DNA from 3 places in the Siccibacter colletis genome. Region 2 is predicted to be linked to each of the others. Evidence: predicted binding sites of a transcription regulator. Region 2 holds the regulator's gene; each other region holds the start of a gene.
What was found. Region 2 encodes LexA, which represses DNA repair genes until DNA is damaged. Its sites were predicted from a motif close to TNCTGTATGTACATACAGNA; they were not measured.

Region 1: sbmC (DNA gyrase inhibitor SbmC) is a predicted target of LexA. The motif match lies at 2,532-2,551, and genes of this name have one in related genera.
Region 3: dinB (DNA polymerase IV) is a predicted target of LexA. The motif match lies at 1,935-1,954, and genes of this name have one in related genera.

The regions. Positions count from the first base shown of each region.
Region 1 covers NZ_CP074352.1:2,591,575-2,595,875, forward strand. Annotated here, with positions in the region: tRNA gene KFZ77_RS12585 (tRNA-Asn) at 65-140, shown strand; gene KFZ77_RS12590 (DUF496 family protein) at 236-574, opposite strand; gene KFZ77_RS12595 (FUSC family protein) at 753-1,811, opposite strand; gene sbmC (DNA gyrase inhibitor SbmC) at 2,034-2,507, opposite strand; gene sbcB (exodeoxyribonuclease I) at 2,703-4,139, shown strand.
Region 2 covers NZ_CP074352.1:3,702,321-3,706,621, forward strand. Annotated here, with positions in the region: gene zur (zinc uptake transcriptional repressor Zur) at 62-577, shown strand; gene KFZ77_RS17725 (CsbD family protein) at 654-863, opposite strand; gene dinF (MATE family efflux transporter DinF) at 1,093-2,412, opposite strand; gene lexA (transcriptional repressor LexA) at 2,493-3,101, opposite strand; gene KFZ77_RS17740 (diacylglycerol kinase) at 3,211-3,579, opposite strand; gene plsB (glycerol-3-phosphate 1-O-acyltransferase PlsB) at 3,710-4,301, shown strand, end outside.
Region 3 covers NZ_CP074352.1:845,078-849,378, reverse strand. Annotated here, with positions in the region: gene pepD (cytosol nonspecific dipeptidase) at 1-766, shown strand, start outside; gene dinB (DNA polymerase IV) at 860-1,918, opposite strand; gene dpaA (peptidoglycan meso-diaminopimelic acid protein amidase) at 2,300-3,043, shown strand; gene KFZ77_RS04105 (class II glutamine amidotransferase) at 3,014-3,781, opposite strand; gene lpcA (D-sedoheptulose 7-phosphate isomerase) at 3,860-4,301, opposite strand, start outside.

The DNA.
Region 1 (4,301 bases), 1.1 Mb from region 2:
CACGCGGTTCCCCGCATTGGCGTTTGACAAAACTTTTTTGGCCGCTAAGATAGGCCTCCACAATTCCTCTGTAGTTCAGTCGGTAGAACGGCGGACTGTTAATCCGTATGTCACTGGTTCGAGTCCAGTCAGAGGAGCCAGATTTAAAAAGCCCGCCGCGTGCGGGCTTTTTGCTGTCCAGCGTCAGCCTGTGTTCTGCAGGCATAAAAAAACCGCCCTGACGGCGGTTTTTTTATTACTCGGCTTTAGGCTCGGTTGGCGCTTTCAGTTCGCCCATCGCTTTCAGCTTTTTAGAAATCTCACGACGTTCTTTTGAGATCTCGGCGTTTTTGATGATGTAGTCATCAACGCGATCTTCATAGTCGGTTTTCATGCTGGCGATGATGCCCTGAATCGCTTCCACGCTCATACCCGGCTTGATGTAATCGCTCAGGTTGTCGAGCAGCAGCACGCGCTTCTGGTTGTCACGGATCTTTTTCTCAACGTCCTGGATTTCACGCTGAAGTTTATTCTTACGACGGAACAGACGGACAAACTCCAGTACGTCCTGGAATGAAGGTCTGGTATTTTCCATTTTTACACCCCTGCTAATTTGAGACTTGGATTCGTTACTACAACCATCACCGGTCAACAGTAATGGTAGCGGCTATTCAAGACAATGGTTTTATCCCTTACGGGCGGCCTGCCGCTATCATACTCTTATTTCAGGTTTAATCGACACCGCCACCTGGCGCGAGCGGTGCATCCGGTGCTTATTTACGCAGCGCCCGGCAAACCAGCTGAGACAGCAGCTCCAGCTGACGGGCCAGTTCAAGGCTAAGCCAGACGTAGCCATGGATCGGCGTCTCCTGCAGGCGATCGCCTTGACTCTCGCGAATGAGCTGATCCAGCTCACCGATAATCTCATTCAGTTTCTCGCGGCTGGCGATGGCCGGCGTCGGGTTGCCCTCATACAGCGCCTGAGAGAGGTTCGCCAGCGTGCGCTGGGTCATGTGCTGGGTGTCACGCAGTGTACGGGCGTTAATCATCACGAAATGACTTTCTCGCGACGCCCAGTGCGCGTTGATTTGCAGCTCCAGCGTACAGACCATGTTGCGACAGGTTGTCTGAATCGCTTCAAAGATACTTTTCTGGATGTGGGTCTCTTTGCAGGCGGGCGTGATCAAACCGCGCATTTTTACTACGTCGTTCAGCACCTGTTGCAGCGGCTTCTCAAGCCGCGGACGCTCCACCAGATTAGGTGAGAAACCGGCGTTATAAACCCGGCCAAAGGCCTTCATAAAGCTTGCCATCTGGATACGCCAGTGAACAAATGCACGCTGGGGCCAGATGCTGGTAAACAGCATCGCCAACAGCGAGCCGAGGATAACGTCGCCGCTTCGCCACAGTGCGGTAACCATATCGCCCTGCGGGGCACCCACCACCACACCGAGCGTAATGCCGATAAGCAGCGCCTGATAGGGCCGCTTGCCGAGCGCCAGCCAGCCGCACAGGAACATCGCCAGCGCGCACCACAGCAGCATCGCCGGTAATGACCACAGCTCCAGACGCAGCGCCACCAGGCCGAGCGCCGAGCCAAAAATAGTGCCGCCGATACGTTCGAAGGCGCGGGGAATGACATTTCCCCAGAACGAGATCGGCCCCATTACTACCACCAGCGTGATCAGCGGCCACGACCCTTCCGGCACTTCCAGCAGACGAACCAGTAAAAACGTCAGGACGAACGCCAGCGCAATACGCAGACCATGGACAATCCGGTAGTGCTGATAAATACGAATTTCAAAAGGGCTTAAGGGCTTATCGGGACGCACACCCGCTCTCCGGTGATGAAAAGAGCGGATTGTACTCGTTTTTGCTGCGGTGGTATCGGTTTGCCCGGTAAATCCGCCCTTCTCCACTGGCTATTTTTTATCAACGGCTGCAAATTAGCACCCCGTAAACCATATTTAACCGCTGCGTTAACATATCATTATCTACCTTTTAACATGACCTGCGGGTTAAAGGCGGAAAAGTAAGAGTCAGCCCTGATTCGTTCAGTCCACCTTCTCCGTCACCGGAATATGCATTTCAATATCCCAGAAACCATCTGCCTTGCCGTCATTGAGGTAGATTTCAAAGCACGGCAACGGGGCTGGCATAACGCTGGCATCCCCGAGCAGGCTGTTGAAGAACAACAGCCAGGGTTTACCAAAATCACCGTCCTGTACCCTTGCGCGCGCGACCGCATACTGCCCACCGGTGATTTCCGTGTGGATAACGCCCACGCTGTTTTCCGGAATGGCAAAACCCTCCGGCACTGACACCACCGTGGCTGCACGCAGTTTTTCAGGCGGGGTACAGTCCGGGTTATCGTAGTAGACCGCGATCCATTCGTCCGGGCGAAGATGGTGCGTTTCAACCCACATAAGCAACTGTTCGAACCCTTGTGGAACGGTCTTTTCCCACGGCCCGACCAGATGAAACCCGGCCACGTTACGGGCTGGCACTGCGGTAACGTTGTATTCCATGCTCCCACTCCTGTTAATCAAGATGACTGTATATATATACACCACCGAGGCGATAATGCGAGATGCAGAACGGTGAATATGTTCATTATGCGAGCAGCCTCGAGAAGCTGCCAGGCGGCAGGAAAAATGCGCGCGCCGGGCACGCATCTTTGTCGGAATTGATTTACCATACGGTGGTTAACAAAACTGATAAGGATGGTTTTCCTGGTGTCTGACTCCCCGGCGCAACCCACATTTCTGTTTCACGATTACGAAACTTTCGGCAAAAGTCCGTCGCTCGACCGCCCCGCTCAGTTTGCGGCCATTCGTACCGATGCTGAATTCAACATCATCGGCGAGCCGGAGGTGTTTTTCTGTAAACCTGCTGATGACTATTTGCCCCAGCCGGAAGCGGTCATGATCACCGGAATCACGCCGCAGCACGCGCTGGCGCAGGGCATGAATGAAGCTGATTTCGCAAAGCGTATTCACGGTTTATTCAGCGTGCCGAAGACCTGTGTGGTGGGCTACAACAACGTGCGGTTCGATGACGAAGTCACGCGCAATATCCTTTATCGCAACTTCTACGACCCTTATGCCTGGAGCTGGCAGCACGATAACTCGCGCTGGGATCTGCTGGATGTAATGCGCGCCTGCTATGCGCTGCGCCCGAACGGTATCGTCTGGCCGGAAAACGACGATGGCCTACCGAGCTTCCGGCTTGAGCATCTGACTAAAGCCAACGGGATTGAGCACGCTAATGCTCACGATGCGATGGCTGACGTGTATGCCACCATTGCGATGGCGCAGCTGGTGCGCACGCGGCAGCCGAAGCTGTTCGATTACCTGTACAGCTTCCGCCATAAGCAGAAACTGATCACCCTGATTGACGTGCCGCAGATGAAGCCGCTGGTGCATGTCTCCGGCATGTTCGGCGCGCTGCGCGGAAATACCAGCTGGATTGCGCCGCTTGCGTGGCATCCGGAAAACCGTAATGCAGTAATAATGGTAGACCTCGCGGGAGATGTGTCGCCGCTGCTGGAACTGGATGCCGACGCATTGCGCGAACGCCTCTATACGCCTAAAGCGCAGCTCACCGATGCCGCGGTGCCGGTGAAGCTGGTGCATCTGAATAAGTGCCCGGTGCTGGCGCAGGCGAATACGCTGCGTCCGGAGGATGCCGAGCGGCTGGGAATCGACCGTCAGCACTGTCTCAACAACCTCAAGCTGCTTCGCGACAATCCGCAGGTGCGGGAAAAAGTGGTGGCAATTTACGCCGAAGCGGAGCCGTTCGTGCCGTCGGACAACGTGGACGCGCAGCTGTATAACGGCTTCTTTAGCGACGCCGATCGGGCGGCCATGAAAATTGTCCTGCAGACCGATCCACAGAACCTGCCTGCGCTGGATATCAGCTTTGTTGATCCGCGTATTGAGAAGCTACTGTTCAACTACCGGGCGCGCAACTACCCAGGTACGCTGGATGAGGCGGAGCAGCAGCGCTGGCTCAATCATCGCCGCGAAGTGTTCAGCGCGGACTATCTGCAGCGCTGGGCGCAAGAGCTGGAAATGCTCTACAACCAGTACGAAGGCGATAAAGAGAAAACCGCCCTCATTAAAGCGCTGTATCAGTATGCGCAGGAGCTCGTCGGGTAAAGGCGGGTGCACCGGTAAATGGCGGGTGCACTTCGTTTACCCACCCTACAATCCCCCTTACACCTGCCCTTCGCGTAGGGTGGGTAAGCGCAGCGCACCCACCAAAAAATCAAATAACCCATGCCGGAGGCATGGCCTCGTCCGGCATCAAAACCGCCGCGG
Region 2 (4,301 bases):
TGTCTCGGAGTTTTATCAGCTTTGTGATAAAGTAACACCCTACTTTTCCCGGAGGTTGCTGATGGATATGACCACATCTCAAAACGTGTTAACGCAGGCCGAAAAGCTCTGTCTGCAGCGTAATGTGCGCCTGACGCCACAGCGCCTTGAAGTGTTGCGTCTGATGACGCTGCAAAAAGGGGCGATCAGCGCTTACGATCTGCTGGATTTGCTGCGCGAGAGCGAACCGCAGGCTAAGCCGCCCACCGTTTATCGTGCGCTGGATTTTCTGCTTGAGCAGGGGTTTGTGCATAAGGTGGAGTCCACCAACAGCTATGTACTGTGTCATCTGATCGATCAGCCGACCCATACTTCAGCAATGTACATATGCGATCGCTGTGGGCAGGTCAAAGAGCAGAGCGCAGATGGGGTAGAAGATATTCTCCAGGCCGTCGCGGCGCGGATGGGCTTTGCCTTACGGCACAATGTGATTGAAGCACACGGGTTGTGTTCTGGCTGTGTTGAAGTGGAAGCCTGCCGCCATCCTGGTGCATGCGACCATGACCATTCAGTGCAGGGAAAAAAGCGCGGGAAGTAGTGAAGGCGTTAAGTGGTACATCCTTGTACCTGGGCTGGGTAGGCCCCGAGGGTCAGCACAATTGAGTTAGCGTGCTTTACCAGCGATAGTTATGACGGGTTTCCCAGTCAGTAACCTGCTTGTCAGCCTCGTCTTTGCTGTTGCCGTAGCGCTCCTGGATCTTACCAACCAGCTGATCGCGCTTACCTTCAATGACAGTCATGTCATCGTCGGTCAATTTACCCCATTGTTCTTTCGCTTTACCTTTGAACTGTTTCCAGTTACCGCCGACTTCGTCTTTATTCATGATAATGTCCTCATCGTTCGGTTTATGAGATTGCGTTTATGAACCGTCCTGACATTCATCTCATTTCCTGCTGGACGTGATAATAATTGTAGACGAGCCTGCGGGAACGGGGCGGTGATTCGGAATATTTAACCATTTTCACTCCCGGGCGCATGAAAAATGACCATGAAAGGGCTGCAAAATCAGGAAGCTGGAGGCTGCTTAAAGCCCGGTAAAGGGATGTAACTGACTATGTAAACCAGCGGTCTTGTTGCCAGAAACGCCGCCACATCCAGCCCAGCGTCACCCCTCGCAGCGCCAGGAAGACGCACAGCGCCAGCCACAAACCATGATTACCCAGCAGCGGAAGTGACAGCAGCGTCAGGGCAAACCCCAGAGCGGCCAGCGCCATGCTGTTACGCATCTCACGGCCACGGGTGGCGCCAATGAACATACCGTCCAGCAAATAACACCAGACACCCACCAGCGGCAGCAGGATTTGCCACGGCAGATAGTGCCCGGCAAGCTGCCGCAGGCTGTCGATGGAGGTCAGCATGGCGACAATGGTGGAACCGAAACAGGCATAGACCAGGGCAAATGCCAGCGCGACAATCCCTGCCTGCCGGCAGGCGGCGCGCCAGACATCAAGCAGCGAGGAGCGATCGCGCGCGCCAAATGCGTGCCCGGAATGCGCTTCCACCGCATAGGCAAAACCGTCGAGCGCATAGGCCGTAAAAGTGAGGAGCGTCATCAGCACAGCATTCACCGCCACCACCTCGCCGCCCAGCCGCGCCCCAAGAACGGTAATGGAACCGAAGCAGAGCTGAAGCAGCAGCGACCGCAGCATAATGTCGCGGTTAAGCGCCAGCAGCTTACGCATATTCCCGCGCCATGCCGCTTTCAACATGGTTACGCTGACACCCCGCAACCGCAGGACTTTCCACGCCATCAGCAGGCCGATAAGGAAGGTGACATATTCGGCGATAACCGTTGAGAGCGCCGCGCCCTGCACGTTCATCTGCATCCCCATCACCAGCCACAGGTCGAGCACGATGTTGAGCAGGTTACCCACTACCAGCAGGATCACCGGTGCACGGGCATACTGCACGCCCAGCAACCACCCGAGCAGCACCAGATTTGCCAGCGAGGCGGGCGCGCTCAGCCAGCGGATCTCAAGAAAGCGGCGCGCCTGAAGCAGCACGTCGTCGCTACCACCGGTGATGTGCAGCGCAAGATTGATAAGCGGGGTACGCAGAAGAAAAATAGCGAAGCCGGCAATAAGCGCCAGCATCAGGGGCTGTACCAGCGCCCGCGCCAGCCCGGCGGGGTCTTTCGCACCGAACGCCTGGGCCGTCAGCCCGGTGGTGCTCATACGCAGGAACAGCAGCAGCATAAACAGGAAGCTGGTTGCCATTGACCCTACCGCCACGCCGCCAAGATAGGCTGCGCTGTCGAGATGACCAATCACCGCCGTATCCACCAGGCCAAGCAGCGGCACGGTGATATTCGAGAAGATCATTGGCAGCGCAAGACGCCACAACGCTTTATCAGTGGAGGAGAAGAACGACATGCTGCCCCGAACTGGTAATGAGGTCAGAAGGCTAACCTCACGGCAACACGCGGCACCATGAGGTTAAAATCAGAGGGAGATTACAGCCACTCGCCGTTGCGGATCACACCCACTGCCAGGCCTTCGATAGTGAAGCTCTGTTCGCGCAGGTCAACCACGATAGGATCGAAGTCGCTGTTTTCAGGCAACAGCTGAACGATGTTGCCCTGTTTTTTGAGACGTTTTACGGTCACTTCATCTTCGATACGCGCCACCACAACCTGGCCGTTACGCGCTTCTTCGGTTTTATGCACCGCCAGCAGATCGCCATCCATAATGCCGATGTCTTTCATCGACATCCCGCTGACACGCAGCAGAAAGTCTGCGCTCGGCTTGAACAGGGACGGGTCAACCTGATAGTGACCTTCGATATGCTGGGAGGCCAGCAGCGGTTCACCCGCCGCAACGCGACCAATCAGCGGCAGCCCTTCAGCTTCTTCAATGAGCAGACGAATGCCGCGCGATGCGCCTGAAACGATCTCAATGACGCCTTTACGCGCCAGCGCTTTCAGGTGCTCTTCCGCCGCGTTCGGGGAACGGAACCCCAAACGCGCTGCAATTTCCGCACGAGTAGGCGGCATGCCGGTCTGGCCGATATGATCCCGAATGAGATCGAACACCTCTTGCTGCCTGGTCGTTAACGCTTTCATTCCGCCCCCTGGGTGTATATACAGTTATGCTGTGAGTATATACAGTCAAAGGCGACTTTGGAACCACAAAATGCGCAAAAAACCAGACACACGGCCCGTTCTGGAAAGGTTATCGCAAATGCTGCCAAAGTAGCGTGCCCCAGGTGATAAGAGCGGTGATGATAGACAGCAGTACCGCACCGGACCCCATATCTTTGGCACGCCCGGAAAGCTCGTGGAATTCCGGCCCGATTCGGTCCACTACCGCCTCAATGGCGCTATTAAGGATTTCGACAATCATGACCAGCAAAACGGAACCGATCAGCAGAACGCGCGTGATGGCATCAACATCCAGCCAGCATGCAATCGCAATTGCCACAACTGCCGCGACGGCCTCCTGGCGGAAGGCGGCTTCATTTTTCCAGGCTGCGCGATACCCTTTCCAGGAGTAGCCTGCAGCTTTGATAATACGGGTTAACCCGGTGGTGTTATTCGCCATGAAAAGAAACCTTTTTGAATTCTGAGCGTCAATGCTTTTACGTCGCCTTCAGCGCAGCACAGAAATTCCCAACGGATTCTGATATTCTTGCGGCGCGATTGCATTATTAACCAGAGGCTTTACATCGTTTATGTCCGGTTGGCCACGAATTTACTACAAATTACTGAATTTACCATTAAGTGTCCTGGTAAAGACCAAGTCTATTCCGGCAGACCCCTGCGCCGAATTAGGGCTGGATACCTCTCGCCCTATTATGTATGTGCTGCCCTATAACTCTAAGGCAGATTTGCTGGCGCTGCGCGAACAATGCCTGGCGCATGATTTACCCGACCCGCTTGAACCGCTGGAAATCGACGGCGCTATTCTGCCGCGCTACGTGTTCATTCACAGCGGGCCGCGCGTGTTCACCTATTACACGCCGAAAGAAGAGTCTATTAAGCTCTTCCACGACTATCTGGATTTACACCGCAGCAACCCGAATCTCGATGTGCAGATGGTGCCGGTTTCGGTGATGTTTGGCCGCTCTCCGGGCCGCGAAAAGGGTGAGGTTAACCCGCCGCTGCGCATGCTGAACGGCATTCAGAAGTTCGTCGCTATCTCCTGGCTGGGGCGCGACAGCTTTGTGCGCTTCTCGCCGCCGGTTTCGCTGCGCCGCATGGCCACCGAGCACGGCACCGATAAAATTATCGCGCAAAAGCTGGCGCGCGTGGCGCGTATGCACT
Region 3 (4,301 bases), 1.2 Mb from region 2:
GGCGCGCTTCCTGGCAGGCCACGCCGCGGAGCTGGATCTGCGCCTGGTGGATTTCAACGGCGGCACCCTGCGCAATGCCATTCCGCGTGAAGCCTTTGCTACCGTGGCCGTGGCTGCTGATAAAGCCCAGAGCCTGAAAACCCTGGCAGAGGACTATCTGGCGATCCTGAAAAACGAACTGGCGGAAAAAGAGAAAAACCTGACCGTGGTGCTGGAAGCGGCGCAGAGCGATCGCGCTGCACTGACCGCCGCGTCACGCGATGCGTTTGTTCAGCTGCTGAACGCGACGCCGAACGGCGTGATCCGCAACTCAGACGTAGCGAAAGGCGTGGTGGAAACCTCCCTGAACGTCGGTGTGGTGACCATGGACGAGCAGAATGCGCAGATTATCTGCCTGATCCGCTCGCTGATCGACAGCGGTAAAGAGTACGTGGTGAGCATGCTGGAGTCCCTCGGCGCGCTGGCCGGTGCACAGACCGATGCCAAAGGCAGCTACCCTGGCTGGCAGCCGGACGCCAGTTCACCGGTGATGGCGCTGGTGCGCGAAACTTACCAGCGTCTGTTCGACAAAACGCCGAACATTCAGGTGATCCACGCGGGTCTGGAATGCGGGCTGTTCAAAAAGCCGTACCCGGAGATGGACATGGTTTCCATCGGGCCGACCATCACCGGTCCCCACTCCCCGGACGAGCAGGTGCACATTGAAAGCGTGGGCCACTACTGGACCCTGCTGACCGCGCTGCTGAAAGCTATTCCGGCGAAATAAGCGCGTTGGCTACGACGAAGGGCGGGGAGATCCCCGCCCTTTTTTATTTTTACTTCCGGGTGTGCGGGCGCTTACCTGCCTGGTAAGCACATTTTAAAGCCCCAGCAGCAGCTGACGTTCGATTTGCGGGTCGAGCAGCGTAACGTGTAACCCCACCAGCCGCACCCCGCGCCCGCCGCGCCGTTCGTCCCAGGTCTTACGCGCTGTCGCGATGAGATCGTCCTTATTCAGCTTTGGCCAGACGTGCTCCTGGGTGGTTTGCTGGAAATCATTGAACTTGAGCTTCACCCCCTGACGGGCAATCAGCAGGTCGGGCTTAACGTTGCGCAGACGACGCTCCAGCTCGGGGTAAAGCTGCTGCTCGATAATCGCTTCACACTGCGCCCATTCATGAATATCTTCCGCCAGGGTACGTTCGACACCCACCGATTTACGCTGCCGCTCGCTGCTAATTTCGCGTTCGTCGATGCCCTGACTGCGCTCCCACAATACCCGGCCAAACTTACCAAAGCGCTTGAGCAACTGTGCCAGGTCGCTGTTCTGCACGTCCTCACAGGTACGCAGCCCCATCGTCTCAAGCTTACCGGCGGAGACTTTACCGACGCCGGGGATTTTGCTCAGCGGCAGCGTTTTTAAAAAGTCGGGCACGGCATCGGGGGTAATCACGTACTGGCCGTTGGGCTTGTTGAGATCCGAGGCGATTTTGGCAAGAAACTTCACCGGCGCGATGCCCGCCGAGGCGGTCAGTCCGGTTTCGTTATAAATAGTGGCGCGGATCTGCTGGGCCATAAGCGTTGCCGAGCCGTGGCAGTGCACGCTGTCGGTGACGTCGAGATAGGCTTCATCAAGCGAGAGCGGTTCAATCAGGGAGGTATAGCGGGAAAAGATATCGCGGATTTGCGCCGAGGCTTCTTTATAGGCATCGAAACGGCCCGGCAGCAGCGTCAGGTGCGGGCAGAGCTTTAGCGCGGTGGCGGTGGGCATGGCGCTGCGCACGCCGAATTTACGCGCCGGGTAGTTGGCGGTGCTGATCACCCCGCGCCGCTCGCGGCTACCGCCGATAGCCAATGGAATATCGCGCAGGGCTGGATTATCGCGCATCTCTACCGCCGCGAAAAAGCAGTCCATATCAACGTGAATGATTTTACGCATACCCTACCCTCACCTTTACTGGATAAGTATACAGGCAAACGCGTTTAAATAAGAAGCGCCGGATTATGCCCGCTTCTGGCTGGCCAAAATCGTCCAGAAATAGAATATGACCGCCGCGTCTTTTATTCCCCGGAAATAGCGCGCGTTAAGAACTAACTCATTCATTCTTTGTTGCTTTTTTTATGACTAAAAACGCCAGCCCGGCGCTGAAAATGTCATTTGCCCAGGGTATAACTATGCCCGGCAATGAAAACATCTGTTCCGGCTGTTGCGAAAATCTTCATTGCTGCTAATGTGAGCGCTCCATTACAGAATTGTCTGATTCTGGGTCTCTCTTGCCGTCCCGGCAGTGGTTTCAGCTTTATCAAGGAAATAAGCAGTATGCGTAAAATCGCATTATTCATTGCGATGCTTCTCATCCCGTGCGTGTCATTTGCCGCGCTGACCGGAAGCAACAGTTCAGCTTCATCGCTTAGTAAAGAATATAAACAGCAGCTTATGGGCTCGCCGGTTTATGTTCAGATCTTTAAAGAAGAGCGCACCCTTGAGCTTTACGTGAAGATGGGCGAGCAGTATCAACTGCTGGACAGTTTCCGCATCTGCAATTATTCCGGTGGGCTTGGCCCGAAACAGCGCCAGGGCGATTTTAAAAGCCCGGAAGGGTTTTACAGCGTCCAGCGCAACCAGCTCAAGCCGGACAGCCGTTTCTATAAAGCGATTAATATCGGCTTCCCGAACGCCTATGATCGCGCCCACGGCTACCAGGGTAACTACCTGATGATCCACGGGGCCTGTGTGTCAGTAGGCTGCTACGCCATGACCGATTCCGGGATTGATGAGATTTTCCAGTATGTCACCGCCGCGCTGATCTTCGGTCAGCCGCAGGTTCAGGTGAGCATCTATCCGTTCCGCATGACCGATGCCAATATGGCGCGGCACAAGTACTCCTACTACAGCGACTTCTGGAAACAGCTGAAGCCGGGCTACGACTACTTCGTGCAGACCCGCCAGCCGCCGGTAGTATCGGTGTCGCCGGAAGGCCGCTACGTGGTCAGTAAACCGCTTGCCAGCACGCCGGTGCACCCGCAGCTGGTGTCAAACTACGCGCTCCCCAAGACAGAATAACGCCCACTCGCCTGGCATAATCTTTTGCCAGGTTTCGTTGCCCGTCAGGGGCTGCGTGGCAATCACAGTGACCACATCGTTCGGTGTGGTCTCCTGCACAAAATCAATCTCCACATCCTGATCCAGCAGCGTGGCTTTGCCAAACGGCGCGCGGCGGGTGATCCAGAACAGATTCGTTGAACAGAACGCCATCACGTAGCGCCCGTCGGACAGCAGCATATTGAACACGCCTTTTTCGCGCAGCTGCGCGGCAAGCGTGGCGATAAAGCGAAACACGCTGTCCATTTTTGCCGGGGTACGCGGATAGCGCTGGGTCAGCTGATGCAGCAGCCAGCAGAATGCTTTTTCGCTGTCGGTCTCGCCCACCGGGCGGAACTGACCGGTTTGCAGGCTGCGGTAGCCGCTGAGCTGCCCGTTGTGGGCGTAGGTCCAGTTACGGCCCCACAGCTCGCGGGTAAAGGGATGGGTATTTTCCAGCGCCACCATGCCGCGATTCGCCTGGCGAATGTGGGCGATCACCGAGCAGGATTTGATCGGGTACTCCTGCACCAGCCTGGCGATGGGGGAATTGAAACTCGGCTGCGGATCTTTGAAGGTGCGGCAGCCTTTGCCTTCATAGAAGGTGATGCCCCAGCCATCTTTGTGCGGCCCGGTGCCGCCGCCACGCTGAACGAGGCCGGTAAAGCTAAAGCAGATATCGGTTGGCACGTTGGCGCTCATCCCGAGCAATTCGCACATAGTTCACCTCATAAGGCATCCGCACAGGGCAGCATCAATACACCGCCCGGCGTCAGCATGACCAACAGATGAGCCTTATCAGGCTTTGACCATCTCTTTTTCAATCAGCTGGATCAGGATGTGGATCACTTTGATGTGAATCTCCTGAATACGGTCTGCATAACCAAAGTGTGGCACACGAATTTCGATGTCGGCGCTGCCCGCCATTTTGCCACCGTCTTTCCCGGTCAGGGTGATGACCTTCATGCCTTTGGCACGCGCGGCTTCAATGGCTTTGATCACGTTGCCGGAGTTGCCGGAGGTGGAGATACCCAGCAGCACGTCGCCTTCACGGCCCACTGCTTCCACATAGCGCGAGAACACGTAGTCATACCCAAAGTCGTTGCTGACACAGGAGATATGGCTGACGTCCGAGATAGCAATCGCCGGATAGCCCGGACGGTTTTCGCGGTAGCGCCCGGTCAGCTCTTCCGCGAAATGCATCGCATCGCAGTGTGAACCGCCGTTCCCGCAGGAGAGC